Regions from separate parts of the Aminobacter sp. Piv2-1 genome, predicted to be linked through region 4. Evidence: riboswitches for the same ligand, from Rfam matches in the RefSeq annotation. Region 4 holds a riboswitch; each other region holds the start of a gene.
What was found. Region 4 has a riboswitch for cobalamin ahead of AmiPiv_RS18065 (CbtB domain-containing protein). Riboswitches for the same ligand answer to the same signal wherever they lie in the genome.

Region 1: linked by a shared signal. The riboswitch ahead of AmiPiv_RS17875 (DUF1636 family protein) and the one ahead of AmiPiv_RS18065 (CbtB domain-containing protein) in region 4 are both predicted to bind cobalamin.
Region 2: linked by a shared signal. The riboswitch ahead of bluB (5,6-dimethylbenzimidazole synthase) and the one ahead of AmiPiv_RS18065 (CbtB domain-containing protein) in region 4 are both predicted to bind cobalamin.
Region 3: linked by a shared signal. The riboswitch ahead of AmiPiv_RS08190 (ABC transporter ATP-binding protein) and the one ahead of AmiPiv_RS18065 (CbtB domain-containing protein) in region 4 are both predicted to bind cobalamin.

Annotation. Positions count from the first base shown of each region.
Region 1 is NZ_JARKMU010000009.1:206,322-213,527, reverse strand. It holds gene AmiPiv_RS17895 (NuoB/complex I 20 kDa subunit family protein) at 1-38, opposite strand, end outside; gene AmiPiv_RS17890 (NADH-quinone oxidoreductase subunit A) at 29-394, opposite strand; gene AmiPiv_RS17885 (winged helix-turn-helix domain-containing protein) at 738-1,931, shown strand; gene AmiPiv_RS17880 (NADAR family protein) at 1,953-2,501, opposite strand; cobalamin riboswitch at 2,617-2,817, shown strand; gene AmiPiv_RS17875 (DUF1636 family protein) at 2,855-3,289, shown strand; gene cobW (cobalamin biosynthesis protein CobW) at 3,286-4,323, shown strand; gene AmiPiv_RS17865 (cobaltochelatase subunit CobN) at 4,495-7,206, shown strand, end outside.
Region 2 is NZ_JARKMU010000003.1:210,558-217,763, forward strand. It holds gene AmiPiv_RS07210 (lytic murein transglycosylase) at 1-871, opposite strand, end outside; gene galU (UTP--glucose-1-phosphate uridylyltransferase GalU) at 1,117-2,004, shown strand; cobalamin riboswitch at 2,075-2,257, shown strand; gene bluB (5,6-dimethylbenzimidazole synthase) at 2,284-3,036, shown strand; gene AmiPiv_RS07225 (outer membrane beta-barrel protein) at 3,135-4,814, opposite strand; gene AmiPiv_RS07230 (KpsF/GutQ family sugar-phosphate isomerase) at 4,988-5,986, shown strand; gene AmiPiv_RS07235 (NfeD family protein) at 6,135-6,599, opposite strand; gene AmiPiv_RS07240 (SPFH domain-containing protein) at 6,625-7,206, opposite strand, start outside.
Region 3 is NZ_JARKMU010000003.1:409,131-416,336, forward strand. It holds gene AmiPiv_RS08175 (anthranilate synthase) at 1-1,174, opposite strand, end outside; gene AmiPiv_RS08180 (FecCD family ABC transporter permease) at 1,416-2,423, opposite strand; gene AmiPiv_RS08185 (ABC transporter substrate-binding protein) at 2,477-3,418, opposite strand; gene AmiPiv_RS08190 (ABC transporter ATP-binding protein) at 3,441-4,256, opposite strand; cobalamin riboswitch at 4,359-4,568, opposite strand; gene AmiPiv_RS08195 (MFS transporter) at 4,601-5,767, opposite strand; gene AmiPiv_RS08200 (Clp protease N-terminal domain-containing protein) at 6,279-6,785, opposite strand; gene AmiPiv_RS08205 (hypothetical protein) at 6,796-7,017, opposite strand; gene AmiPiv_RS08210 (membrane-bound PQQ-dependent dehydrogenase, glucose/quinate/shikimate family) at 7,123-7,206, opposite strand, start outside.
Region 4 is NZ_JARKMU010000010.1:7,910-15,115, forward strand. It holds gene AmiPiv_RS18050 (heparan-alpha-glucosaminide N-acetyltransferase) at 1-269, opposite strand, end outside; gene AmiPiv_RS18055 (hypothetical protein) at 359-583, shown strand; gene AmiPiv_RS18060 (gamma-glutamylcyclotransferase) at 630-1,319, shown strand; cobalamin riboswitch at 1,387-1,580, shown strand; gene AmiPiv_RS18065 (CbtB domain-containing protein) at 1,617-1,796, shown strand; gene AmiPiv_RS18070 (CbtA family protein) at 1,812-2,579, shown strand; gene cobU (bifunctional adenosylcobinamide kinase/adenosylcobinamide-phosphate guanylyltransferase) at 2,572-3,081, shown strand; gene cobO (cob(I)yrinic acid a,c-diamide adenosyltransferase) at 3,083-3,700, shown strand; gene cbiB (adenosylcobinamide-phosphate synthase CbiB) at 3,715-4,680, opposite strand; gene cobD (threonine-phosphate decarboxylase CobD) at 4,679-5,725, shown strand; gene AmiPiv_RS18095 (tyrosine phosphatase family protein) at 5,722-6,237, shown strand; gene AmiPiv_RS18100 (creatininase family protein) at 6,234-7,031, opposite strand; gene AmiPiv_RS18105 (RidA family protein) at 7,091-7,206, opposite strand, start outside.

The DNA.
Region 1 (7,206 bases), on a different contig from region 4:
GGCGCGATCAGGGTGCCGGAGGCGTCGTTCAATCCCATTCCAGCGCTCCCTTTTTCCACTCGTAGACGAAGCCGATGGTCAGCACGGCCAGGAAGATCATCATCGACCAGAAGCCGAGCATGCCGATCTCGCCGAAGGACACCGCCCACGGAAACAGGAACGCCACTTCGAGGTCGAAGATGATGAAGAGGATGGACACCAGATAGAACCGGATGTCGAATTTCATGCGGGCATCGTCGAAGGAGTTGAAGCCGCACTCGTAGGCCGACAGCTTTTCCGGGTCCGGGCTGCGGTAGGCGACGAGGAAGGGCGCCACGATGAGGGCGATGCCGACTACGAGCGCCACACCGATGAAAATGACGATGGGCAGATACGAACTCAGGAGAGCGTTCATGCTGCGAATTCCGTTGGTGGCCAATCCACCCAGACTTACAGCACGGGGTCCGTTTCCGGAAGCGCGACGGTTCCTCGCCGGTTCGGACGAAACGGTCGTGCTGCAATGCGGCGACGGTTAGCGCAGGCAGTCGGGCGAAGCAAGCCCAACCTTGTCCGAAAGGTGGCAAACCCCACGGCTGGGCCAGAATCCTGGGGGCATCGCCCATCTTTGATTTCTTTCTATTTTTACTCCACTTTACTCTCCTGACAAGGCCCGGACGGCACTTCTGCTAGCATCTGCAGCAAAGTGCGATTCCCCTACCCCAGCGTCACATTTCCGAAGACTGCGATAGCTTGCCGCAATGACCGAAAAAATCTCCCTGGCCACCGCCCGCCGCATTGCTCTCGCCGCGCAGGGTTTCGGCGATCCACGGCCGACCGGAGCAATCACGCGACGTCATCTCAAGCGCGTGCTCGACCGCACCGGCCTGTTCCAGATTGATTCGGTCAGCGCCATCGTACGCGCCCACTACATGCCGCTCTATTCGCGACTCGGCCCCTATCCGATGGCGCTGCTCGACGACGCCATGCAGCCGAAGAAGCGCATGCTGTTCGAATATTGGGCGCACGAGGCGTCGCTGCTGCCGCTCGAGACCTTTCCGCTGATGCGCTGGCGCATGGAGCAGGCCGATACGGAAATGTACTCGGGCCTGGCGAAGTTCGGCCGCGAGCACCGAGGCCACATCGAGGAGATCTACCGGGAGGTCGTCGACCGCGGACCGATCGCGGCGTCCGATATCGAAGGGGCAAAAGGCTCGGGCGGCTGGTGGGGCTGGAGCCGCGAGAAGCATGCCTTCGAATGGCTGTTCTGGGCGGGCCGCATCACCACCCATTCCCGCCGCGGCTTCGAGCGGCTCTACGACCTGCCCGAACGCGTCCTGCCCGCCGAGATATTCAACCGCCCTGCCCTGCCGGCCGCCGACGCGCATCGCGAACTCCTCAGGATTTCCGCCCGCGCCCACGGCGTCGCAACAGCCATCTGCCTGCGCGACTACTTTCGCCTGTCGCCAGCGAATATGAAGGGCCGGCTGGAAGAGCTGGTCGAGATGGGCGAACTTGTCCCGGTGCGGGTCGAAGGCTGGAACCGGCAGGCCTTCCTCCACGCCGGCGCGCGTGTCCCTCGCAGGCTCCGTGCCCGCGCCCTGCTCGCGCCGTTCGACCCGCTGGTGTTCGAACGCAGCCGCGCCGAACAGCTCTTCGACTTCCGCTATCGCATCGAGATCTACACCCCGGCGGACAAGCGCCAGTATGGCTACTACGTCCTGCCGTTCCTGCTCGGCGAGCGCATCGTCGCCCGCGTCGACCTCAAGGCCGACCGGCCTGCCCGCGTGCTGCGCGTGCAGGCTGCCTATTCGGAGCCATGCGCCCCGCCAGAAACCGCGGCCGAGCTACACGAAGAACTCAAGCAGATGCGCGACTGGCTCGGCCTCGAACGCATCGAGGTGACGCCCGCCGGCGACCTAGGGCCGGCGTTGGCAGCTATTGAGACGGGGTGACTCTGCCAGATTTTCAATAGCTCAGCCGCGGAGCGATTCACGCGCTTCCATCAAAGCAAATCCGAGAAGATTTTCTCCGCCCCACTGCAGCGGATTGCTGGCGCGTACATCCTCGGCGGCAAGGCCAATGCCCCACACAGGATCGACAGGGCTAGCCTCGACCAATATGGCGCTGCCCGTCGAGAGCAAAAAGTCGCGCAGTGCCAAGTTCTGTCCGAATTTGTGCTTGCTTCCCTCGGTAACGATACGGGCCTTCTCACGATCCCATATGGCCGGGTCAAATCCACGCACCCCCCTGCCGAATTGCTTTGCCTGCTTCGGACTTTCGGCCGCTAGTATCTTGGATGCAGTCTCTTGGTCTCCGAACAGACGAGCCTTTTCGGCCATCATCCAGTGTTCGGCGCTCGGATAGCGTAGGCCATTCATCTCAAACGAAGCTGGCCACCATTGACTTAGGCAAGATGAGGTAATTCTACCGTCCCTGGACGGTTGATGCCCCCAGAAGAACAAGAACTGAAGACTCGCCTTGGCGCGATAAGCATCTTCCAGTTGAGAGCGGTTGCGATACATTCTTGCATTTGAAAATGCCGGCAGCGCTTGTCAACCGCCATGCGCGCCCTTTCTCGATCAGACTCCTGCGACGGCATCTGTCGCTCCGCCGCGTTGACTCCACCCCTCGCTACCGCCTAAATCGCCAGTCGACGGTCCTCCGCCCGCAAAGGCGGAAGCTAAGAGGGAATGCGGTGCGGCTTTTTCGGCCAACTCCGCGGCTGTCCCCGCAACTGTGAGCGAAGAGCCGAGCCCGAAGACCACTGGGATTTCCCGGGAAGGCGGGCCAAGGCGACGATCCGCAAGCCAGGAGACCTGCCGTCTAAGTTTTTGATCCGAAAGCCTGGCGGGTGTCCCAGGCAAGGAGCCTGGATTTGGACTTCGACGACAATTCTCCGGTCGCACCATCGGACGCATCCTGCGATGCAGCCGACGCGCGCGCCTGTGATGTAACCATCCTCGTCTGCTCCTCCTGCCGCGACGAAACCGGCTCGGACGCCCATCCCCGCGCCGGCGCCAGGCTTGCCGAGAACACGCGCATGGCTGCCGGCAACGACATCTCCGTGCGCAGCGTCGAATGCCTCGGCAACTGCAAGCGCCGCCTGAGCGCGGCACTGATCCGCGACGGCTCCTGGAGCTACGTCTTCGGCGACCTCAGAATTTCCTCGGGCGAAGACCTTGTCACCGGGGCAAGACTCTTCGCCACCTCGACCGACGGCCTCATCCCCTGGCGCGGTCGTCCCGACAGCCTCAAGCGCGGCCTCGTCGCCCGCATTCCCCCGCTCAATCTGACCAAGGAAGAAAAATGACCGCCTCCGTCGAACGCGTCCCCTGCACCGTCGTCACCGGGTTTCTCGGCGCCGGCAAGACCACCCTGCTGCGCAACATCCTGGAGAATGCAAAGGGCAAGCGCCTCGCCATCATCGTCAACGAGTTCGGCGACGTCGGCATCGACGGCGAGATCTTGAAGGGCTGCGGCATCGACGCCTGCCCGGAGGAGAACATCGTCGAGTTGGCCAATGGCTGCATCTGCTGCACCGTGGCCGACGACTTCGTGCCGGCCCTCGACCAGATCCTGTCGCGCTCGCCGAAGGTCGACCACATCCTGATCGAGACCTCGGGCCTCGCTCTCCCCAAGCCGCTGGTCCAGGCCTTCCAGTGGCCGACGGTGAAGAGCCGCGTCACGGTCGATGGCGTCATTGCCGTCGTCGACGGTCCGGCCCTCGCCGACGGCAAGGTCGCCTCCGACATGGAAGCGCTCGCCGCCCAGCGCAGCGCCGATGATTCGCTCGACCACGACGACCCGGTCGAGGAAGTGTTCGAGGATCAGGTCGCCTGCGCCGACCTCATCATCCTGTCCAAGTCCGACCTGCTCGACGAGGCCGGCCACGCCCGCGCCAGCGCCATCGTTGGCGAGCATCTCGCCCGCGCCGTCAAGATCGTGCCCTCGTCGATGGGCAAGGTCGACCCGTCGGTGCTGCTCGGCCTCGGCCTCGCCGTCGAGGACGACATCGAGAACCGCAAGACCCATCACGACGGCGCCTTCGACCACGAGCACGACGATTTCGACACCTTCGTCATCGAAATCCCCTCGATCGTCAGCCCCGAAGAACTGGCCAAGCGCGTCGCTACCGCCGCCGAGGAAGAAAACGTGCTGCGCGTAAAGGGCTTCGTAGACGTCGGCGGCAAGCCGATGCGCCTGCTCGTCCAGGCGGTCGGCCCGCGCGTCAACCACTACTACGACCGCGCCTGGACTGCCGAAGACGACCGTCGCTCGCGCCTCGTGGTCATCGGCCTCAAGGGCCTCGACCGCCCGGCCATCGAGCGCATCCTGGTGGGCTAACCGAATGCGAAGCTTGCCCCCTCATCCGGCCGCTTCGCGGCCACCTTCTCCCCGCTGGGGAGAAGAGTACGCTGGCACCGCCAATGCTGCTCCTCTCCCCTCGGGGAGAGGTGGCGAGCGTAGCGAGCCGGTGAGGGGGCGACCTCGCACAGCCTTCCGAGGGGCGCGCTGATGCACATCCTCACCACCACATCCGCCTCGCTCGACGACCTGATCGAGCCGGTCGACCTCAGGCAGAAGCCTGCGGATGTGGTGGCGCTGTCCTTCACCGACAGCGACCTCGCGGGCCTCGCCAACGCCTGGAAGGCGGATGCGGCAAACCTGCCGCCGATGCGGCTGGCCAACCTGCGCGACCTCCGCCACCCCATGTCCGTCGACCTCTGGATCGACAGCGTGGCATGCCACGCCAAGGTCATCCTCGTCCGCATCCTCGGCGGCCACGACTGGTGGCGCTACGGCTGCGACCGCCTCGCCGCCCTTGCACGCGAAAAAGGCATCGCGCTGGCGCTGCTACCCGGCGAAAGCCACGACGAGGATTTGCGGCTGATCGAAGCCTCGACGCTGCCGCGCGACGAACTCGACGCCCTGCTCGGATATTTCCGCGAAGGCGGCCCCGAGAACATGAAAACGCTGGTCGCGCGGCTGGCAGGCCTGGCGGGTGGCAAAAGCACGGCTTCAGCGCCGGTGTCGGTGCCGAAGGCCGGGTTTTATGATCCCGACCACGGCATTGTCGATGATTTGGAGACCTTTTTAGCGGGTTGGGACAGCGCTTCTTCGCGCCCCCCTCTGTCCTGCCGGACATCTCCCCCACAAGGGGGGAGATCACCTGTCATCGACCGCGGCGTGCATCCAGCAACGCCACCAATCAGCGAAATCGCCGACGATTGGCCAATCTCCCCCCTTGTGGGGGAGATGTCCGGCAGGACAGAGGGGGGTGCGAAGGATCGCGACGCTGAAAACGCCTCCATCGTCCCCATCCTCTTCTACCGCTCGATGCTTCTGGCCGCCGACGTCGCCCCCATCGACGCATTGGTCGAAGCGCTCCTCGCTCAAGGCATGCGCCCTGCCCCGATCTTCGTATCGAGCCTCAAGGACAATGACTCGCTCGCCTTCGTCGAGGCAGCTCTTGCCGAACTGAACCCCTCGGCCATCGTCACCGCGACCGCCTTCGCTGCAGGCGCCGAGCCCGGCGCGGAGACACTGTTCGACCGCGCCGGCGTTCCGGTGTTCCAGGTCATCGTCGCCACCACCCGCCGCGAGGCCTGGGAGGGCAGCCCGCGCGGTCTCGCGCCCGCCGACCTCGCCATGCATGTGGTGATGCCCGAACTCGACGGCCGCATCCTCGCCGGCGCCATCTCGTTCAAGGCAGAGAGCGAGGTCGACCCCGCCCTCGGCTTCCGCGCCTTCGCTAACCGGCCCGAACCCGACCGCGTCGAACAGGTCGCCCGCCGCATCGCCGCACATCTTAGGCTGCGCGAGACGCCGCGTCATGAGCGCAAGCTCGCGATCCTCATCCCCGACTATCCCAGCGCGCCAGGCCGCACCGGCTATGCCGTCGGCCTCGACGTGCCATCCAGCGTGCTCGCCATGCTGCACGACCTGAAGGCTACCAGGTACGATGTTGAATCGATTCCGGAATCGCCGCGGGAACTGCTGGACCTGATCGAGACCGGCCGACATGGGCTTTCGCTCGACGACTACGTGGCGATGTTTGCGGAACTGCCGGCAGAAGCCCGGGACGCGGTCGAAGCTGCCTGGGGACTGCCCGAGGACGAAGCTGAACGCGCAAGCAAGCGCTCTACGTTGCCCCCCTCTGTCCTGCCGGACATCTCCCCCGCAAGGGGGGAGATCAGGCTGTCATCTACGCCGTTGCCAATCGCCAACGTTGCAGAACGAGCGGTCGCGCTGGAGCTGCCAATCTCCCCCCTTGCGGGGGAGATGTCCGGCAGGACAGAGGGGGGCAACGTAGAGCGCGATACCTCCGCGTACGCTCGCGCCCTCCAATCCTTCCCCTTCCGCGCCGCCACTTTCGGCAACGTCACCGTCGCCCTTGCCCCCGATCGTGGCCGCTCGGCCGACCGCCGCGCCGACTATCACGACCCGACGCTGCCACCTCGCCACGCGCTGCTGGCCTTCGGTCTCTGGCTGCAAAAATCCCTCGGCTGCCACGCCATCGTCCATGTCGGCGCCCACGGCACGCTCGAATGGCTGCCCGGCAAGGCGGTGGCGCTGAGCCAGACCTGCTTCCCCGAGATCGTCACCGGCTCACTGCCGGTGGTCTATCCCTTCATCGTCTCCAACCCCGGCGAGGCAGCGCAGGCCAAGCGCCGCATCTCGGCTGTCACGCTCGGCCACCTGCCCCCGCCGCTCGCCTCGGCCGGGCTGGACGAACGCCAGCAGAAACTCGAGCGTCTGGTCGACGAATATGCCCAGGCCGACGGCCTCGATCGCCGCCGTCGCGACAGGCTGGCGAAGCTCATCGTCGAGACCGCCTCCCAGACCGGCCTCGCGGCCGAAGCCGGCGTCGCCAGGACAGACGCGCCCGACGAGGCCTTGCGCCGCATCGACGCCTGGCTCTGCGACCTCAAGGATTTCGCTATCAAGGACGGCCTCCACGTCTATGGCCGCACTGACGCCGACGAGCCGGACGCCGCTCGTCTCGCGAGCGCCGAGGCCGAGCGGCAAAACCTGATCGCCGCACTCGACGGCCGCCACGTCAAGGCCGGCCCCTCGGGCGCGCCGGCGCGTGGCCGCACCGACGTCCTGCCGACAGGGCGCAACCTGTTCACCTCCGATCCTCGCACCATGCCGACGCCGACGGCCTTCGACCTCGGCAAGGCCGCCAGCGACGAGGTCATGCGCAGCTACCTGCAGAGCCACGGT
Region 2 (7,206 bases), on a different contig from region 4:
GCGTCGCGACGTCCGAGCCGCGCCTGAAGGCCTTGCCGTTGGCGCGCTCGACGCCGAGCGAGGCCCACTTGTCCAGCGTCGCCGAACCGCTGGGGAACTTGCGGCCCTCGGGCAGCACCACCTCGTAGCCCCAGGTCCTGCCGGCCTGCCAGCCGTTCTTCTTGAGCAGGTTGGCGGCGGTAGCGAGCGCGTCGGGCACCGAATTCCAGATGTCGCGGCGGCCGTTGCCGTCGGCGTCGACCGCATAGGCCTGGTAGCTGGTCGGGATGAACTGGGTATGGCCCATGGCGCCGGCCCAGGAGCCCATCAGGTTGCTTTCCTTGATGTCGCCGCGCTGCAGGATCTTGAGGGCGGCGATGAGCTGGGTGCGGGCGTATTTGGCGCGGCGCTGGTCGCCATAGGCAAGCGTCGCCAGCGAGCGCACCACGTTGCGCATCACCTTGTCGTTCTTGAGGATCTCGCCATAGTTGGATTCCATCGACCAGATGGCCAACAGCACATAGCGGTCGACGCCGTAGGCCGCCTCGATGCGGTCGAGCCAGGGCTTCCACTTGCGCGCCATCTCGCGGCCGGTGGCGATCGACTGGTCATGCACGCGGTTGTCGAAATAGTCCCACACCGGGGCGGTGAATTCGGGCTGGAAGCGCGCCTTTTCCAGCACTTCGGCATCGGCGGAGGTGATGCCGCGGAAGGCGCGGTCGTAGGTCGAACCGGAAATGCCGTTGTCGGCCGCGACCGAACGGAAGCTCGCCACCCAGCGCTGGAACCCCGGCTCGGCGGCGGCGGGACCGGCAGGCAGCAAAAGCGCGAACGAAATACCGGCGATTGCGGCGGCGCTGGCGAGGGCTCGGGCGGTCTTGTGAAGAGGCATTCTTTCCTCCTTGGAGAGATCAGAAAGTCGATTCATCGCCGAAGCCGGTTATCAATCAGTTTACCATAGTCCTCCGGGGGAACGAAAAGCCGCCTGCCGAATTGTCCAGGGCCAGTCAACTCGATCAAGTTCGCGTGATCGCTGGTCTTGCCCGCCGTCCCCGAATATGTGAACGCATTCAGTATTCATCAATTGGGGCGTGACAGTGTCCACGCCCGGTACATGCAACCATCGGACGAACAGCCATGAAACGAGTTCGCAAGGCAGTATTTCCTGTCGCAGGTCTGGGCACGCGCTTCCTGCCCGCCACCAAGTCGATACCGAAGGAAATGCTGACCGTCGTCGACAAGCCGGTGATCCAGTACGTCGTCGACGAGGCGCGCGAAGCGGGCATCGAGCACTTCATCTTCGTCACCGGCCGCAACAAGGCGGTCATCGAGGACCATTTCGACGTCCAGTTCGAGCTCTACGACACGCTCGCCCAGCGCGGCAAGGGCGAACAGCTGGAAAGGCTGCAGCGCTTGCAGCCGGCGCCGGGCCAGACCTCGTTCACCCGCCAGCAGGTGCCGCTCGGTCTCGGCCACGCGGTCTGGTGCGCGCGCGAGCTCGTCGGCAACGAGCCGTTCGCGCTGCTTCTGCCCGACATGATCATGCAGTCCGAGAAAAGCTGCATGCGCGAGATGGTCGAGCTCTACAACGAGACCGGCAACAACATCATCGCCGTGCAGGAATGCGATCCCGCCGAGGCGCACAAATACGGCATCGTCGGCAAGGGCGAAACCGTCCATACCGGTTTCCGCATCGACGGCATGGTCGAGAAGCCGAAGCCCGGCACGGCGCCGTCGAACCTCTTCATCAACGGCCGCTACATCCTGCAGCCGGAGATCTTCGGCATCCTCGCCAACCAGGAGCGCGGGGCGGGCGACGAGATCCAGCTCACCGATGCGATGCTCAAACTCGAGAAGCAGCAGTCCTTCTACGGCTACCACTATCGCGGCCGCACCTTCGACTGCGGTTCGCCGGAGGGCTTCGTCGAGGCAAACGTCGCCTTCGCGCTGTCGCGCGCCGATATCAACGAGCGCATGGCGGACGTCATCGAAAGCCTGCTCGGCGAGATGAAGCCGGGTCGCTGAGCTTCCCCATGAATGTCGCCCGCGCGTCAGATTCGGACGCGCGGAGCGGTGGTTTTCGGCCTCAGCGCCGTGTAGACATGTCCTGCCAGGTGCCCGCAGCGATGCGGGAGAATCGGGAACACGGTGCAAATCCGTGGCGTGCCCAACGCTGTAAGAGGGACCGCATCGGCAAAGGCCACTGTCCGCAGGACGGGAAGGCGCCGGAAGCGGGTTGAACTCGAGCCAGAAGACCGGCCCGGCAGAAATCGTCCACCGCATGGTCAGGCGGCGGAAACCGATATGCTCGCCAGGGGACACGCGATGCCGACCGACCATACCCATGCCGATACGGGCTGTTTCGATGCGGCAGCGCAGGATGCCGTCTACCGCGCCATCTTCACGCGCCGCGACGTGCGCAGCCATTTCCTGTCCGATCCGATCGAGGACGCCCAGCTGGGGCGCCTGCTGATGGCGGCCCATCACGCGCCCTCGGTCGGCTTCATGCAGCCGTGGAACTTCATCGTCATCCGCGACCCCGGCCGCAGGGAGCAGGTGCGCGACCTCTTCCTCGCCGCGCGCGGGCAGGAATTGCCGCACATCGCCGAAGAGCGGCAGGCGCTCTACCGCAAGCTCAAGCTCGAAGGCATCTCGGAAACGCCGCTCAATCTGGTCGTGACCTGCGACCGCAGCCGGTCGCGGCATTCGCCGCTCGGTCGCTGGCACAATCCCGAGATGGACCTCTACAGCACGGTCTGCGCGGTGCAGAACTTCTGGCTGGCGGCCCGCGCCGAGGGCATCGGCGTCGGATGGGTCAGCATCCTCGACCGTGAGGCGCTGAAGCGGCTGCTCGGCATCCCCGAGCACGTCACGCCGGTGGCCTACCTGTGCGTCGGCCGCGTGTCGGAGTTCGCCGCGCGGCCGGACCTGGAGCGGCATGGCTGGGCAAGCCGCCTGCCGCTCGCCGATCTCATCATGAGCGAGGTCTATTCCGGTGCGGGCGAGGACGTGCTGAAGGCCGCCGTTTCGACGCTGTCGGGCGCCGGGAGTTCCTAGATCATTTCCGCTTTTCTTCGAATTGCGGAAACGCTCTATCTCTTTGTTTTTGCGCAATTCCGGACGGAAAACCGCTGCGCACTTTTCCTGGAATTGCTCTAGCGCTGGACCCTCAGCCCGACGAACACGCTGTTGGTCCTGCTGTCGCGGCCGGCGAGCGTGCTGTCTAGGGACTCGTGCCTGAGGCGGCCGGTCAGGCCGGCGTAGCGGTTGAGCCACCAGGTCAGCCCGGCTTCCGCGGTGAGCGTCAGCTCGCGGTCGTCCGATCCGGCATAGTCGCGCCAGCCGGTGCCGACCGCGGCAAAGCCGGTCAGGTTGGCCCGCATCTGGCGTTCGACCGCGAGGCGCCCGGAATAGAGCACCGAACCGCTCTGGCCGGGCGTCGTCGAGCCTTCCACGACCGTCGTGCCGGTGAGGCTGACGATGGTGCCGCGGATCGGCGACCAGCGAAGGTCGGCCGCCAGCGTGGCTGCGGAAATCGTGTCCAGGCGGTCGTCGTCGAAATCCTCGGCGATCCAGCCCGCCGAAACCTCGCCGCCGAATTTCTCGCCCATGTCGATCTCGACGCCGGCGCGCGCGCCGACACGATTCGACGAACGCTCGAAACCGGCCGTGTCGAATCTGAGGTCGTAGACGCGGCGGCCGAATTCGACCTCGCCGAAGGGGATCAGGGCGGGCGAAACTTCATAGCCGGCGCGAAGGCGGCCGGCATAGAGCGTGGAATTCCTGTCCTCCTGCGACAGCGTGCCCCCACCGGACAGTTCGGCGTCGTCGAACCGCTCGTTGGTCGCTTCGCCTGTCACCGCAAGGCGCAGCTTACCCACGTCCTTCTCCAGGCCAAGGCTGCCGTCGAGCGTGCGCCGCAACGGCTGCGAGACCGTGTCCTCGATCACCACCGGCGACGTCGCCGATTCCGGCCTGACATTGTAGCCGAGCGTGCCGATGGCGCGGAAACCGTCCATCAGTTCGAGTTCGAGCCGCCCGTCGATGCCGCCCGTGGCCTCCTCGAGTTCCTGTCCGGAGACGGACTTGCGGAAGGTGCCATAGGCGTCGATCGTCGCCGAGTGGCGCGCCCAGTCGGAGACGGCGTTGAGGCGAAGCGCGGTTTCCGAAAGCACGGCCGACCTGCCGTTGGCGCTCGAATCGGCGTTCGACGTCGCCGTCACGCCCTGTTCCAGGCTGGGCCGCAGCACGAACGTGCCGACGCGGATGCCGGGTGCCGCGAACGGATAGTCGTCGCGCGGCACGTAGCGTCCCTCAATCGCGGCCTGGCGCCGTGCCTCCGAGCCGCTCGTCGGGGCAAGGTCGGAATCGACCGTGCCCTGGCGCACCGAACCGGTGGTCACCTCGCCGTCCGGCTCGGCCGGCGCATCCAGCCCGCCCTGCTGCGACGGGCGCGCTGCCGCGCCCGCGGCGAGGCGCCTGCGGGCCGCCTCGGCGCGCTGCCGGGCGGTGGTCGGGGGCAGGGCATAGGTCGAGGCGGAGGCCGGATTGGCGTTCGGCGGCTCGCTGAAGATGTCGGCCGTCTCACCGGCGGGCTGGTCGGGAATGGCCCCGGGGCTCGCGGGCTGATAGGTGTCTTGGTTCTGGTCCTGGGCAGCTGCTGCCGGCTGCACGGCCGGGCGCTTGCGCCACATCAGCGCGTCCCTGACCTGGGTTTCGCTGACCGCGCCGCGCAGGCCGGCTTCCTGTGCCTGGGCGGGAAGGAGACACGCCACGGCCGCCACGCTCGCTGTCGCCAGCAAGGCGCAGATGCGCGCACCCTTCGGCCGTCCCATTCGCTCCGGCAAGACCCGTTCCATCGCCACCAATGCCCCGCAGGCGCATGGGCGCCGTGCTTAGCAACTGGTAAATCGCCATGGTTAATGGAGCGTTTCGCTGGCGCGCCGACCGCGCAAACGGGGGGCGATAGTGATGGACAGCCGGCTTGGGACGCGCTAACGCATGCGCCATGCACGCTGGATCGCTAAAAAAAGAGCCGGACCCGCAGGCCTCGATCGCCTCGGCGCTCCGTACCATCGCCACCGAGCAGGCCGGAATCGTGGCTCTCCTCGCATCGCTGGAAGGCCCCCTGGCCGAGCCGTTCGCGCGCGCGGTATCGGTTCTTGGCCAGCTGAACGGCCGCGCGATCATCACCGGCGTCGGCAAGAGCGGCCATATCGGCAGGAAGATCGCCGCCACCTTCGCCTCGACCGGCACGCCGTCCTATTTCGTCCATCCGGCGGAAGCCATCCACGGCGACCTCGGCATGATCACCAGGGACGATGCGATCGTCGCCATCTCGTGGTCGGGCGAGACCGCCGAGCTCAAGGGCATCGTCGGCTATTCGCGCCGCTTCTCCATCCCGCTGGTGGCGATCACCGCCGGCGAGACCTCGGCGCTGACGCGCCAGGCCGACGTGGTGCTGCTCCTGCCGCGCACGCCGGAAGCCTGCCCGCACGGGCTGGCGCCGACGACCTCGACGCTGCTCCAGCTGGCGATAGGCGACGCGTTGGCCGTGGCGCTGCTCGAGGCCCGCGGCTTCACGCCCGATCATTTCCGCACCTTCCATCCCGGCGGCCAGCTCGGCGCCAGCCTGATGCCGGTCGGCGAACTCATGCACACCGGCGACCGCATGCCGGTCGTCACGATCGGCACCAAGATGCCTGAAGCGGTCCGCACGCTGTCTCAGAAACGCTTCGGCTGCGTCTGCGTCGTCGACGCAGACGGCAAGCTGGCGGGCATCATCACCGACGGTGACCTCTCGCGCAATCTCGACCGCAACCTCGTCGAGACGAGCGTCGAGGAGATCATGACGACGCGGCCCAAGACCGTCCCGCGCCAGATGCTGGCAGGGGCGGCGATCGCGCTTCTGAACGAGAACAACATCGGCGCGCTGATCGTGGTCGAGGGCGACCGCCCGGTCGGCCTCGTGCACTTCCACGATCTGCTCAGGATCGGCGCGGCGTAGGTTCTTTTCCCGGATATCGTGCCTTTGTCTTCAGGCGATTGGCTGAGACGTGCCCGTAGCCCTCGTGGTTCGACAGGCTCACCATGAGGGCTACTGGCAGGTTCCGAGGGCTCGGATCAGCCGAACACTCGGCTCTTTGAGATGGCCCTCAGACGGCTTCCACCACCAGTTCCAGGTCGGTGTCGCCGGCGGCGACGACGCGCACCTTGGTGCCTGCTGGCAGGTCGGGACCCGAGACGCGCCAGGTCGTGTCGCCCAGCTTGATGCGGCCGCGGCCCTCCCTGATCGGCTCGGCAAGGGTTGCGGTGCGCCCGATCATCTGCGCGCCGCGCTGGTTGAGCAGCGGCTGGTCGCTGGCCTCGCCGTTGCTGCTCATGATCTTCTTGCCGGCGTAGGCCGCGATCAGGGACAGAGCGAGGAATACCAGCACCTGGACATGCCAGGTCCAGGGGCCCCAGTCCCAGAGCTGCAGCGACAGCGCCCCGGTCAGCAGCGCGGCAATGCCGATCCAGAGCAGGAAGAAGCCGGGCAGCACGATCTCCAGGACCAGGAGGACCAGGCCCAGCACCATCCAGTTCCACGGCCCGAGTTCCGCAATGACACCTGCCAGCATGATCGCCTCCCGCTGCCCGCGCCGGTCAGTTCTGCTCCGGCGGAATCCTCGGCGTGCGCGACGCCGGCCGCTGGCCGCTCGGGGCGTCGCCGCCGAACACTTCCTTGGCGATGGCGCCGATGCCGCCGAGCGAGCCGATCAGCGACGACGCCTCGATCGGCAGCAGCACGACCTTGTTGTTGTTGGCCGAACCGATCTTGGCCAGCGCCTCGGTGTATTTCTGGGCGACGAAGTAGTTGATCGCCTGCACGTCGCCCTTGGCGATCGCCTCCGACACCACCTGGGTGGCGCGCGCTTCGGCCTCGGCGGCGCGCTCGCGCGCCTCGGCGTCGCGGAAGGCGGCTTCGCGGCGGCCTTCGGCTTCCAGCACCTGGGCCGCCTTCAGGCCCTCGGCCTCGAGGATCTGGGCGCGCTTGTTGCGCTCGGCCATCATCTGGCGGGCCATCGACTCGACCAGGTTGGCCGGCGGGTTGATGTCCTTGATCTCGACGCGGGTGACCTTGATGCCCCAGGGGTGCGCCGCCTCGTCGACGACGCGCAGCAGGCGTTCGTTGATGGCGTCGCGGTTCGACAGCAGCTCGTCGAGGTCCATCGAGCCCATCACCGT
Region 3 (7,206 bases), on a different contig from region 4:
GCGAATACATCTCGATCTGGCGGCGGCCGATGACGCGCACCGAACCCGGCTCGCAGACGCGGCTCTTGTCGTTGCGGTCGACGTCCGAGCACATCGTCAGCTCGGACTCGTCCTTCTTGGAGTTCAGCAGCTTGAGGATCTGTTCGGAGTCGGAGATGGCGTCGTCGCCGCGCTTGATGGTGCCGGAGATCGGGCAGGTCTCGACGCGGCGGCCGTTGACGCGCACGAACATCTCGGGCGAGGCGCCGATCAGGTATTCGCCCTCGCCGAGATTGATGAAGAATGAATAGGGCGAGGGGTTGATGTTCTTGAGGCGCCGCGAAATCTCCGAGGGTGCGGTCTCGCAGCGCTCGTAGAACATCTGTCCGGGCACGACCTCGAACAGGTCGCCGCGCTTGAAGCTGTCCATCGCACTGCGCACCAGCTTGGCATATTCGCCCGGCTCGTGGTCGCCACGCGGCGGGATGTGGTCGGAAGGCTTGAACGGCTCGACGACGCTGTCGCGGGCGATGCCTTGGGTGGAAAAACCTTTGCCGGCATAGTCGTAGCGGTCGTGCCAGGCCTTGGCCGAATAATGGTCGACGACGAGGATCTCATCCGGCAGGAACAGCACCAGGTCGCGTTGGCTCTGCTTGCGCTCGAGCTTGTGCTCGACCGGGTCGAACTGGAAGGCGAGGTCGTAGCCGAAGGCGCCGTAGAGGCCGAGATTGCTGTCGGCGTCTGTCTTGAACAGGGCGGTGATGGCGCGCAGCACGGTGAAGACCGAAGGCACGCGCGAGCGCTCCTCCTCGGTGAAGACGCGGCCGGGCTTCGCTACCTCGAGCCTGATCAGGCCGTCGTTCGTTTCGCCGATCGTCACCTCGGCGAGGCTGCCGAGCGTCTTGCCGATTACCGGCAGCAGCGCCTTGCCGCGGGCGTTCAGTGCCTCGATCTTCATCGAACGGCCGCGCGCGGAAATCACCAGCGGCGGATCGATGATGGCCGTGTCCCAGCGGGTGTAGCGGCCGGGATATTCGTAGTTGGAGGAAAACACCGCGCCGCGCCGGCTGTTCAGCCCGTCGATATAGGCCTCGATCGCCCCGGCATAGGCGGTCTCGTGGCGCTCGCGGGTGATCGCGATGCCACCTCCGGTGACAAAGCGCTCGGCGCCGTTTTCAAGGATTTCCACCGTCATTCCCGTCTCCATCTCTTGCCGCTGGAGGTTCCGGAGCTGGCTCGAAAAAAGCAAATGGCCGCCCGGAACTCCCGTTGCGGCCACCACAATTTTCACGCGCACGCGCTTCAAGAGGCCGCTGTCAGCTGGCCCGCCACCAATTGTTCTGGAGCGAAGTCGTGTTCATGCGAAATCCATAGCGGCGAAAAACAGGGGCTGCAACAGGATTTGCGCTGTGTTGCGTTGCATTACCAACTGGCCCTCAGTTTGTGACCCGGCGGCGCATCAGGGCGACGAACGCCACGCCGCCGATCAGCCCCGTGAGGATGCCGAGCGGCATGTCCTGCGGCGGCAGCACGGTACGGGCGGCCATGTCGGCCGTGACGAGGAAGATGGCGCCGACCAGGGCCGACAACGGCAGCACCCGGCGGTAGTCGCCGCCGATCGCGAGCCGCACGACATGCGGGATCATCAGCCCGACGAAGGCGATGACGCCCGAATAGGCGACGGCGCTGCCGGTGAGCACGGCGCAGACCACGAAGGTGACGAGGCGGAAGCGTCGCGCCGGCAGCCCCAGCGCGGTGGCGCTTTCGTCGCCGAGCGTCATGGCGTTGAGGTTGCGGGCCTGGGTCAGCAGGTAGCCGCCGCCGGCGGCGAGCGCCAGCAGCGGGTAGGCCAGCTGCTGCCATTGCGCCAGGCCGAGGCCGCCGAGCATCCAGAAGATGACCATAGGCGCCGCCCGTGGATCGGCCAGGAAGATCAACAGGTTGCCAGCCGCCGTTATGATGAAGCTGACGGCGACGCCGGCCAGCACGAGTTGGCCGGCCGAGTGCGCCCGCGTCAGGTTGGCGACCATCAGCACCAAGGCCGTGGCCGCCAGCGCGCCGGCGAAGGCGAACAGCGGCACGGTGATCGGGCCGAACACCATGCCGGCGTGGAGAAGAGCGAGGATCGCGCCCAGCGCGGCGCCCGAGGAGACGCCGAGCAGATGCGGATCGGCGAGCGGATTGCGCGTCACCGACTGCAGTGCCGCGCCCACGACCGCGAGCGAGGCGCCGACCGTCGCGCCGAGGATGACCCGCGGCGCGCGCACGTCCCAGACGATGTTCTCGCGGCCGCTCGACCAGAAGACCTCGATACTGCCCGGCACGAGCTTGTTGGCGATCACGCCCCAGACCGCGTCGAGCGGAATCGCCACCGATCCCACGCCGATCGCGACAAGCATTGTGACCGCCAGCAGTGCCGTCAGCGCCGCGACCAGCGCCGGCATGGCATGGATCAGCACATGGCGGGGGCCCTTGACGAAATTCCGGTGCGACACGGTCAGTCGGCCCGGAAGGCTTCGGCCAGGCGCTTGATCGCCGCGATGTTGCGCGGGCCGGGCGTGGCCTCGACATATTCGAGCACGACGAAGCGGTTGTTCCTCACCGCCGCAATGTCCTTGAAGGCCGGGTTGGAGCGCATGAACGCGATCTTCTGCTCGGCCGTCACCTCGCCGTAGTTGACGATGACGACGACGTCCGGATTGCGCTCGATCACCGGTTCCCAGCCGATCTCGGCCCAGTTGGCCTCGACGTCGTCGGCGATGTTGCTGCCGCCGGCCGCCTCGATCATCGCGGTCGGGATGGCGTAGCGGCCCGCCGTGAACGGCTTCTGCTCGCCGGAATCGTAGATGAATACCTTCACCGGCCTGTCGAGCCGAGGCAGCTTGGCCTGGAAGTCGGCGAGTTCCTGCTTGTAGCCTGCCACCAGGGCCTCGGCCTTGTCGCGCACTCCGAAGATCGTGCCGAGGTTGAGGAGGTCGACATACATGTCGTCCATCGACGACTTTTCCCGCTTCATGACGTGGATGCAGCTCTCCGTCAGCTCGTAGACGGCGATGCCGAAGGGGGCCAGCGTGTCGGGGGTCACGGCGCCGCCGACGTTCATGCCGTAGTTCCAGCCGGCGAAGTAGAAATCGGCGTCGGCGCCGAGCAGGATCTCCTTGCTCGGATATTGCGGCGCGAGTTCCGGCAACTGGCCGATGTCCTTGCGAATGGTCGCGTCGATCTTGTTCCAGCCCGAAATGCCGGAGTAGCCGACCATGCGGTCGGCAAGGCCGAGGGTCAGCATCATCTCGGTCAGGTTGATGTCGTTGGACACCGCCCGCTGCGGCGGGGCGGCGAAGGTCACGTCGCGGTTGCAGCTCCTGACCGTGACCGGAAAGTCATCCGCCTGGGCGGCGGTGGTCGCGAAGAGCGCGGCGGCAAGAATCGTCAGGCGCATGGATGCTCCTTGGCTGGCGGGTTCAGCGTTCGAGATGGAAGGAAAAGCGCGGCCGGCCGGTGACCGGGTGGTCGTCGAGGGTGGCGCCCACGGCGAAGTTCTCGCGGATGCGCTCAGGCGTGAGGATGTCGGCCGGCCTGCCGCAGGCAACCGCGCGGCCGCCGTCCATGACCAGCACGCGGTCCGCATAGGCCGAGGCGAGCGCCAGGTCGTGCAGCGACACCACCACGGTGCAGCCGAGATTGCGAAGCAGTTCGAGCACTTCGAGCTGATGGCGGATGTCGAGGTGGTTGGTCGGCTCGTCCAGGATCAACAGGTCGGGCCGCTGCACCAGGGCGCGCGCGATCATGGCGCGCTGCTTCTCGCCGCCCGACAGCGAGCCGAAATCGCGCGCGGCGAGCCGGGTGAGGCCGAGCAGCGACAGTGCGGCTTCGACGTCAAGGTAGTCGTCGGCCGCGGCTCCGACGCCAGTGGCGTGCGGGATGAGCCCGAGTTCGACGATCTCGGCCACCGTCAGGCCGAAATCCGACGCCGGCTCCTGGAGCACGGTGGCGATGCGGCGGGCGCAGTCGCGCGGCTTCATCCGCCAGATGTCCTTGCCGTCCAGCCTGACCGCGCCGCCGGTCGGCCGGTGGTAACGGTAGAGGCAGCGCAGCAGGCTCGACTTGCCGGCGCCGTTGGGGCCGACGATGGCCAGAAGCTCCGCCGGCGCGACGCGCACGGTCACCGGCTCGAGGATCGGCTTCGACGCGCGCGGGCCCCATGACAGGCCGTCGAGTTCGAGTAGTGCCGGGGTGGAGCCTACGAGGCGACTAGAGCCGTGGACGCGATCGAGCATGCCCTGTCTCCGTGACGTGGCGGAGGCGGCAGAACGATCCGATCGGCGATCCGAAAAAGGCAGTCGCAATCATCATCATCTCCGCGGCACACCCCGGCCGGTTGAACTCATCCGATGATGGCAGGTCTCCTGGCTTGCGGGTTTCGGCGCCTCGGAGCCTTCCCGGCCTTGCGGCCAGTGGCATTCTTCCGACTTGCTATCCGCTCACAGTTGCGGGGGCAGCCACGGTTTCGCGTCTGGGACGTCTCACCGTGTTCCCATTTAATCCGCTGCCCGAGTCGGGCAGCAGGAACCATCGCTGCCGTGGCTACAGCAACGACGGGTTGCTGACAATCGCTAAAGCGTCATGCCGCCTGCTGAATTGCGTCACGCCGGTCGAGTGCGAAGGAAATGACGGCTACGGCGAAGGCTGACAGGGCGATGGCCGCGCCGACGAAGGGCAGGTCGGCATAGCTCACGCCCATCGAGATTGCCGCCCCGCCGGCCCAGGCGCCGGCGGCATTGCCGGCGTTGAAGGCGCCCTGGTTGAGCGTGGCCGCGAGGTTCGGCGCTTCCGAGGCTGTCTCGACGACGCGCATCTGCATCGGCGGCACGATGACGAAGGTGATGATGCCCCAGAGGAAGACGAGCAGAATCGCGGCCGGCGCCGAATAGCTGAGGCCGGCGAAGGCGACGTGGATCGAGGCCATCACAACCAGTGCGCCGATGGCCGTCGGCATCAGCTTCCAGTCGGCCAGCTTGCCGCCGATGATGTTGCCGATGGTCATGCCGCCGCCGAACAAAAGCAGGATCCAGGTGACGGACTCGACTGACAGGCCGGTGACATCGGTCAGGATCGGCTTGATGTAGGTGAAGACGGCAAACAGGCTGCCCGAGGCGAGCGCCGAGATGATCATGGCGAGCCAGACCTGCAGCTTGCCCAGCACCTTGACCTCGCCAGCAACGCCACCCTTGCCGGGAGGGGCAACACCCGCCGGCACGAGCCAGGCGATGGCCGCGACCGAGATCAGGCCGATGACGACGACGGCGTAGAAGGTCATGCGCCAGCCGAAGGCTTCGCCGAGCGCCGTGCCGCCGGGCACGCCGAGGATGTTGGCAAGCGTCAGGCCGGCGAACATCAGGGCGATCGCGCTGGCGCGCTTGTTGGCCGGCACAAGGCTTGCCGCCACCACCGAGCCGATGCCGAAGAAGGCGCCATGGCCGAAGGCGGTGATGACGCGGGCGATCATCAGCGTCCAGTAGGTGGGGGCGATGGCGCAGAGCAGATTGCCGAGCACGAACATCATGGCGAGGCCGATCAACACCGGCTTGCGCGGCAGTCTCGCCGTGCCGACGGCGATGATCGGGGCGCCGATGACCACGCCCAGCGCATAGCCGGTGACGAGCAGCCCCGCCGCCGGGATCGACACGCCGAGGTCGGCTGCGACCTCAGGCAACAGCCCCATGATCACGAATTCGGTGGTACCGATGCAAAAGGATGCAACGGCCAAAGCGAGGATCGGCAAGGGCATGGACGGACTCGGGGGAGCTGAAACGATTTAAATCTACATTTTCCTCATGTCGGCCCCTGCACAAGCAGCATTGCTGCATCGCAGCAATGCGCGCCGCGCATGGCAGGCATTCGGGAGGTGCAGTCCGGGCGCGGTCAGGACTGCTGCGTCAGGTCGCGGCGCAGGAATTCGACCGCGGTGTTACCGGCCTGCGGGTTGCGCAGGACGCCGGTCATCGGCGTGCTCACCTTCGTCTACCCCGTGGTCGCCATCATCATCGACTGGGCGATCTACGGCCATCCGATCGGCGTCGCCCAGGGAGTGGGCATGGTCCTGATCGCGGTCGCGACGCTCGGCTCGGCTGGCGCCTGCCGGTTCGGCGGACCAGAGCGGCTTTCGCAGGCCAGAAATGAGAAAGGGGCGCTCGAGGCGCCCCTTCCGATGTCGATGCGCTCAGGGTTGCGCCATCTGGCCGCGCAAACCGTGTGTCCGGACAGCGGAACAATGGCCTTGCGACGGAGAGCGATGGAGATCAGCGGGCGGGGCCGATTGTTTCGACTATCCCGTCGGCAGCCGATTTTAGCGTGGCGGGATCAACGCCCAAGGCACGGAGTGCACGCGGCGCCACACCCTGCGACATTCCCGCGACGATGCCGACGACATGGGCGCCGAGCAATGGGGCATGGTGTTTCCGGGTTGCTGCCAACTCCTGCATGACTGCCTGCCCGGAGGGTGCCGCTTGATATGCGCCGGGATTTGCCGAAATCGACGTTTCATGCGGTGCATCCGCTGTCAGACCGAGCGACCGAAGGGCATCGCCATATTGCCGTTCGATCGCGGCTTGCAGGGCGTCTGGCTCCACTCCTACTCGCTCAAAGGCGAGACGAGCCGTGCCGTCCGGAAGATCGAGGGCGGCCAACAGAAAATGTTCGGCCCCCGGCTCCCGTTGCTGATCGTGCAAGGCATGGGCTTCCGCCCGCTCGCAGAGACGCTTGATAATGTTCATGTCGTCGAGCTTTGATTTGATGCCTTTGAACATCGAGTTCCCCTTATGCGGAGCTGTCGCTCTCCGCCACGTCCGAAAGTCGCTTATGGGCGGCCTGCTTGGTGATCCCGAGTGCTTGGGCAATCCTCGACCACGACCAACCTTGCTGCAGGGCCGATCGCACGGCCTCGCGTTCGATCCTGTCCGCCAATCGGCGCAAAGCGACGACAGCAGCCAAGGCTTCATCGGGATCGGTCGGGATGGTGATTTTAGCCAGGTCATCCATGCGTCAACCTTAGTTGACGATCGACGCACCGTCAACAAAAGTTGACGGTGCGTTTGTTATCAGCTTTTTACACGGATCTCGCGCCCAGACGATGCCCTGGAGAACTCAGTTCTGCTTGGGCAGCTTGTAGGCGACGATGTAGTCGCCGCGGTCGGGCGACTGGCGCGCGCCGCCGGCGGAGATCACCAC
Region 4 (7,206 bases):
CGCCAGTACCTGCCCCAATGAAAGCCCCTGGTGTAAGCCATCACCAGGCTCACACCGACAAGAAAGAGGAAGCTGGAGGCGATGGAGCGCGCGAATATCTTCCAGCCGCCATAGGCGGTCGTGCCTGGATCCATGTAGCCGAAGAACTCCAGATCCCAGGCGAAGTGGTAGATCGCCATGGCGACGAAGGCGACGCCGCGGACGATGTCGATTGTCGAGATGCGTTTCGAGCGGGCCGGAGCCAGGTCGGCGGACAGTTGGGTCGTCATGGATATCACTTTTGCGGTCTGGAACGTTCTTGCGCCAATGCAGTACTATAATGGTTTAAACTAGGCGGTAGTGAGTAGAGTTGCGGCCGATGCACAGAGTTTCTGCGAATGGCGCATCAATCGCGGCCATCGGACGCAGCACCTGGATATTGAAGGGTGACGCCTGCCTGGAGCTTGTATCCGGGGCGCTGGCATTCGGCTACCGTCACGCCGGTGCTGGCAGCGTGGCTGTGTTCGATTTCGGCTCGTCAGGCGACGAAAACGGCCGCCATCTCGACCTTGCCGAGCAGGCGCTGACGGTTGTGCGATTTTGAATTCTCTCCGGAAGGGATTGAATTCCGGGCGTAGCAAGAGGTGACCATGACGGGGCGCATCATGTCGCTGACGGAAGAACTGGTGGCGCGCTGCCATCGTGACGTTGTCGACGAGGGGCCGGATCCTGCCGCGCAGCATCTCGGCGAAGACGATTATGCCCGGATGATCGAGGAGACCATGGCCGCCCGACCGGACGACGGGCCGCTGTGGCTCTTCGCCTACGGGTCGCTGATCTGGAAGCCGGAGGTGGAGCACACCGAGGAGAAGGTGGCGCTGGTGCGCGGCTGGCACCGTTCGTTCTGTGTGAACATGACCCGCTGGCGGGCCACCAAGGCCCAGCCCGGGCTCATGATGGCCATGGACAGAGGCGGCCAGTGCAAGGGGGTGGCGCTGCGGCTCATGGATGGCGACCGCCGCCAGCAACTGGACAAGCTGTTCCGGCGCGAGATGACGCTCAAGCCGTCGACCTACACGCCGCGCTGGCTGAAGCTCTCCACAGAGGAAGGGCCGCTTGTCGCGCTCGGCTTCGTCGCCAACCGCAAGGGGCGCGCCTATGCCGGCGGCATTTCCGAGGACGAAGTGGTGGAACGCATCGCCACGAGCTGCGGCCACTGGGGCTCTGCCGCCGACTACCTGTACAATGTCGTGAAAAACCTTGAGCAGCGGGCGATCCACGACCGGCATCTGTGGCGCCTGCAGCATCTGGTCGCCGAGCGGATCGCGGCGAGAGCCTAAAGGGCCGACGCCGCATTCGCGTCTCCCGGCGTCGGAATTTGGTTTGCCGCCCCCGGCTTTTGTTTCTATAGTTGCCGCCATCGTCGGTTCCGTTTGGAATCAAGAGGGAATGCGGTGAGGGCGTTTTTTGCCCGAAGCCGCGGCTGCCCCCGCAACTGTGTGCGGTTAGCTCTCCCCAAAGGCCACTGAAGCTTGCTTCGGGAAGGCGGGGAAGGGTGTCGATCCGCAAGCCAGGAGACCTGCCGGCGACGGGAAATGAACTCTGTGCCCTCGGGTGGAGGGCGAAAGGACATCGACATGACGACTGTTTCTTCCGCAATCGGCGCCGGCGTTTCTGCCCAGTCGCGCAACATGCAGCTTGCCATGGCGGCACTGCTTGGCCTGTTCTTCGTCGGGTTCCTCGGTTTCTCGCAGATGGAAGTGGTGCACAACGCCGCCCACGACTACCGCCACTCGATGGGCTTTCCCTGCCACTGACGAAGGTCTTCCGACATGTCTGTCTTTCGCAACGTCGTGTTCATCGCGGCGATCAGCGGCCTATTGGCCGGCGTGATCCTTGCCGCGCTTCAGACCTATTCGACCGATCCGCTGATCTTCAAGGCGGAGACCTACGAGAACGCCGGCGGTCATGACCAGATGGCGGCGCCTGCCGCCGGGACCGAAATGTCCGCCCCGGCCGCCGACGCCCAGGCTGCGACACCACCGCAGGAGCCCGAGGCGGAGGCCTGGGCGCCGGCCGACGGTTTCGAACGTTTCGCCTATACGGCGCTTGCAAACGTGGTGAGCGGCGTGGCCTTCGCGCTGATCCTGGTCGCGGCCTCCGAGTTTGCCGGTGGCATCGCCAACTGGCGCCAGGGTGTGTTCTGGGGCTTTGCCGGATTCGCCGTGTTCACGCTCGCGCCCGGCCTGGGACTGCCGCCGGAACTGCCGGCAATGCCGGCCGCCGACCTCGGCGACCGCCAGGTCTGGTGGACGCTCACGGTGCTCGCCACCGCCGCGGGCCTCGCACTCATCGCATTCCGCAAGTCGCTGCCGCTCGCCATCCTGGGCGTCGCCCTGATCGTCGCGCCGCATGTCGTGGGCGCACCGCAGCCGGCAAGCCACGAGACGCCGATCCCGGTGGATCTGCACCGCAGTTTCGTCGTCGCCACCACGATATCGAACCTCGTGTTCTGGGTCGTCCTCGGTGCCGTTGCAGGCTTCGTGCGCGGCCGCTTCATGGGTGAGCGGGGCGAAGCGTTGCGCGGGCATCTTGCCTGAGAAGCTGACCTTCCTGCTCGGCGGGGCGCGCTCCGGCAAGAGCGCGCATGCCGAGCGCCTCGCGACCCAGCATCCCGCGCCGTGGACCTATATCGCCACGGCGCAAGCCTATGACGAGGAGATGCGCGAGCGCATCGACATCCATCGCGCCCGGCGCGGCGCGGGATGGCATACGATCGATGCGCCGCTGGACCTCACTGGCGCCCTCGGCAGCGTCCCGGACGGTGCGACGGTGCTGGTCGATTGCCTGACCCTCTGGCTTTCCAACCACATGCTCGCTGACCATGACGTCGAGGTCGAAAGTTCGAGCCTTGCGGGGCTTCTGGCGCGGCCGCGCGGCCCGTGGTTCGTCGTCGCCAACGAGGTCGGCCTCGGCATCGTGCCGGACAATGCGCTTGGCCGCCGTTTCCGCGACGCGGCCGGACGGCTCAATCAACAGGTGGCGGCAGGCGCCGACGAGGTGCTGTTCTTGGTCGCCGGCCTGCCGATGAGGGTGAAGTGACATGAAGACCATCGACGACCAGAAAGCCGAGCGGCACCGCGCCAAGATGGCCAAGCGCAAGGCGGTGCAGGACGCCGAAGTGGCAGGAAAGACCATCGTCGAGAAGGGCCTTTTGATCGTCAACACCGGGCCTGGCAAGGGCAAGTCGACGGCGGCCTTCGGACTGGCGCTGCGCATGCTCGGCTACGGCCACCGGGTCGGCGTGGTGCAGTTCATCAAGGGCGCCTGGCATTCGGGCGAGCAGGACGCTTTCGCGACCTTCGGCGACCGCGTCGTCTGGCATACGATGGGCGAGGGCTTCACCTGGGAAACGCAGGACATCAAGCGCGACATCGCCGCTGCCGAGGCGGCATGGGCGAAGGCGCAAGAATTGCTTGCCGATCCGAGCATTTCGCTCGTCGTACTCGATGAACTCAACATCGCGCTTCGCTATGACTATCTCGACCTGGACGCTGTGGTTGAGGCCCTCAAGGGCCGGCGCGAAGGGCTACATGTCGTCGTTACCGGCCGCAATGCCAAGCCGGCGCTGGTGGAGGCGGCCGATCTCGTCACCGAAATGGGTGCCACCAAGCACCACTTCTCGGCGGGCGTGAAGGCGCAGAAGGGGATCGAGTTCTGACCGGCAGGGCGCCTTCAGAACCACATGGCCAATCCGACCAGTCCGATCGTGCCGACTAGAATGGCATCGGCCGTCCAATAGAGACGCAAGGCTGCACGGATGTCCGAGGCATTGGCTTCGCGCCGGCCGCCGGCGCCCATGAAGGTGTCGTCGACCATCACGCCGCCATAGCTGCGCGGGCCGGCGAGCGCCAGGCCCAGCGCGCCCGCCATGGCGGCCTCAGGCCAGCCGGCATTGGGCGAACGGTGCTGCTTCGCATCGCGCCAGACCGCGTGCCAGGCAGCCTTCGGGTCCGCGCCTGGAACTGCGAAGGCGGCGAGCACGATTGCCAAGGCCGTCAGGCGCGATGCCGGCAGGTTGATGAGGTCGTCGAAGCGGGCGGCCGCCCAGCCGAAGGCCTCGTGGCGCTTGGTGCGGTGGCCGATCATCGAATCGGCGGTGTTGGCAGCCTTGTAGGCGGCGCCACCGGCAAAGCCGAGGACGGCCAGCCAGAAGGCGGGCGCGGTGATGCCGTCGGAAAAATTCTCGGCCAGGCTTTCGATGGCGGCACGGCTGACGCCGGCTTCGTCGAGGCGTTCCGGGTCGCGTCCGACGATCTGGGATACGGCCTTGCGGCCGGCGGCAAGACCGCCGCTGTCGAGCGCGTCGGCCACGGCGCGGACGTGGATGCCGAGGCTGCGCTGGGCGACGAGGCTGCTCGCCGCGATCGCGGTCAAGAGAATGCCGAAGGGCAGGAGACCGAACAGGCGCTCGATGGCGAATGCCGTGGCGGCGGGAACGGCAACGATGACGACGAGGGCGGCCACGCCCCAGATGCGGCGCATGGCGTCGGTATCGGTGGCGTGGTTGAGGCTCTTGTCGAGAAAGGATATCAGCTGTCCGATCCAGATGACCGGATGGCCGATCTTGCGCACAAGCCGGTCCGGATAGCCGAGGCCGAGTTCAACCAGAAGCGACAGGAAGGCAAGCGGAAAAGACATGACGCTTCTTGCAGGACGAAGGACTGGGACGGTCGATCACGGCGGCAGCCTGGAGCGGGCGAGGGCGCTGTTTCCGGGAGCGCCCGAGCCGTTCGTCGACCTTTCGACCGGGATCAATCCGCACTCCTATCCGCTTTTCGACCTGCCCGCCACAGCCTTGTCGCGCCTGCCGGAGCCTGGAAGGGCGCGTGACCTTTCGGCGGTGGCGGCGACGGCCTATGGCGCGCCGTCGGCAGCCAACGTGGTGCCGGCGCCGGGCACGCAGATCCTCTTGCCGCGCATCGCGTCGCTGGTGCCACCGGGCCGCGCCTTCGTGCTCGGCCCTACATATCAGGAGCACGCTCGAGCCGCCGCCATCGCCGGTCACGAGGTGGCGGAGGTCCGCGACATTGCGCGCCTCGCCGATGCCAACTTCGCGGTCGTGGTCAACCCGAACAATCCCACCGGTCGCGTGGTCTCGCGCCTGGAACTGCTCGGCCTTGCGGAGAAGATGCGGGCGAAGGGTGGGCTGCTCGTGGTCGACGAGGCCTTCATGGATGTCGGCCCTGGCTCGGAAAGCCTCGCCGGCGATGTCGACCAGGGTGGCATCGTCGTGCTGCGTTCCTTCGGGAAGTTCTATGGCCTTGCGGGAATAAGGCTCGGCTTCGCGCTTGCTCACGGCTCGATCGCCGAACGGCTCGAGGAAGAGCTCGGCCCCTGGTCGGTGGCGGTGCCGGCGCTGGAATACGGCATCAAGGCGCTGTCCGATGGCGCCTGGCAAACGGATATGCGTGCGATGCTCGCTCAGGCCGCGCATCGGCTCGACCAGGCGTTCGCGCGCGCAGGCGTGATCACCACGGGCGGCACGTCGCTGTTCCGCCATGTCGACATCGCCGACGCCGCCGGCCTGTTCCGGGCGCTCGGCCGCGAGGGCATTCTCGTGCGCGCCTTCGCCGACCGGCCGACGCAGTTGCGCTGCGGCCTGCCCGGACATGAGGTCGAATGGCGGCGGCTCGACGTGGCGCTGGGCGACTGGGCTCAAGACCGACAGGCGATGCCAAGATGAGCACTTCGACGATCCATGTCTGCCCGCTGTCGAAAGTGGACGAAACCGTTGTTCGCGTAGGCGCCGGGCGGCTCATCTCGCTGCTTTCCGCCGGCACCGAGATGACGCGGCCGGCGTCGCTCCGCGCCGAGGATCACCTGCTCCTGAACATGCATGACATCGCGGCCGAACAGGACGGCATGACGCTGCCGGGCGAGATCCATGTGCGCCGGCTGCTGGATTTTGCGGAAAGCTGGAACCGCGCGCGGCCGCTGGCGATCAACTGCTACGCCGGCGTGAGCCGTTCGACGGCCTCCGCCTACATCATCGCGGCAGCGCTTGCGCCGTCGCGCGACGAGGCGGAACTCGCGGCAAGCCTGCGGCGCCTGTCGCCTACCGCAACGCCCAATCCCCGGCTGATAGCGGTCGCGGACCAGATCCTCGGACGCAATGGCCGGATGATCGCCGCGATCGCCGCGATCGGCCGCGGCTCCGACTGTTTCGAGGGCGTCCCCTTCGGCCTGGAGCTTTAGGCCAGCCAGTCGGAGAGTTTGGCCTTGCGGATGTCGTGGATGAGCCGGACGAAGCCTTCCGCCTGGTGCTCGGCAGTCAGCCGGCCTTTTTCGGCAGTTGCGATCGCGGCATTGCCGACCACGCCGTGCGGGTTGAGGTCGGAGGCGACCCAGGCATAGGCGTGCGTGCCGGTCTGGCGCAGCAGCTCGAACGCCTCCTCGGCGCGCGCGACATTGGAGATGAAGTTCTCCGCCTTGCTCATGTCGACCAGGTCCGGGCGGAAATGCAGCATCAGTGAGGTCTCGACGTCACCGCCGTGGATGCCGTGGCGGTCCTCCAGCTCGGGATACATGCCGGCCGGCCGGCCGAAACGCTGCCAGCTCGTCTTGACCGCAAGCATGTCGAAGCGCACGCGCAGTTCGCGCGTGACGATGCCCATGATCTCCTCGTTGCCGCCATGCGAATTGACGACGACGAACTTGCGGATGCCGGCGCGTGCGACCGAGACGCCGAGTTCGGTCCAGGCGTCGATGAGCGTCGAAGGAGGCAGGGTGAGGGTGCCCGGCGCGTGGACATGCTCATTGGACTTGCCGACCGCCTGGATGGGCAGGAAACGCACGTCGAGTTCGTCGGGCAGGCGTGCGATCACTTCGTCGAGCATGCCGGCCATGATGGTCGTGTCGGTCGAGACGGGCAGATGCGGCCCGTGCTGCTCGATCGCCGCGACCGGAAGCACTGCGATGGTGTTCTCGGGATCGATCGATGCATATTCGGTGGTCCTGTAGTCGCCCCACCATCTTCTCTTTCCCGCCATCGTCCGATCCTCTTCCTCGATGTTGTTGACGATCTACGTCCTGGGCCGGGCCGACGCAATCAACCCGCGGCGATCACCTCGACTTCGACCTTGAACTCCGGCCGGGTGAAGCCGGACACGATCATCAGCGTCGAAGCCGGGGCCGGGTCGGAGAACAGCTTGTCGCGCACGTCCA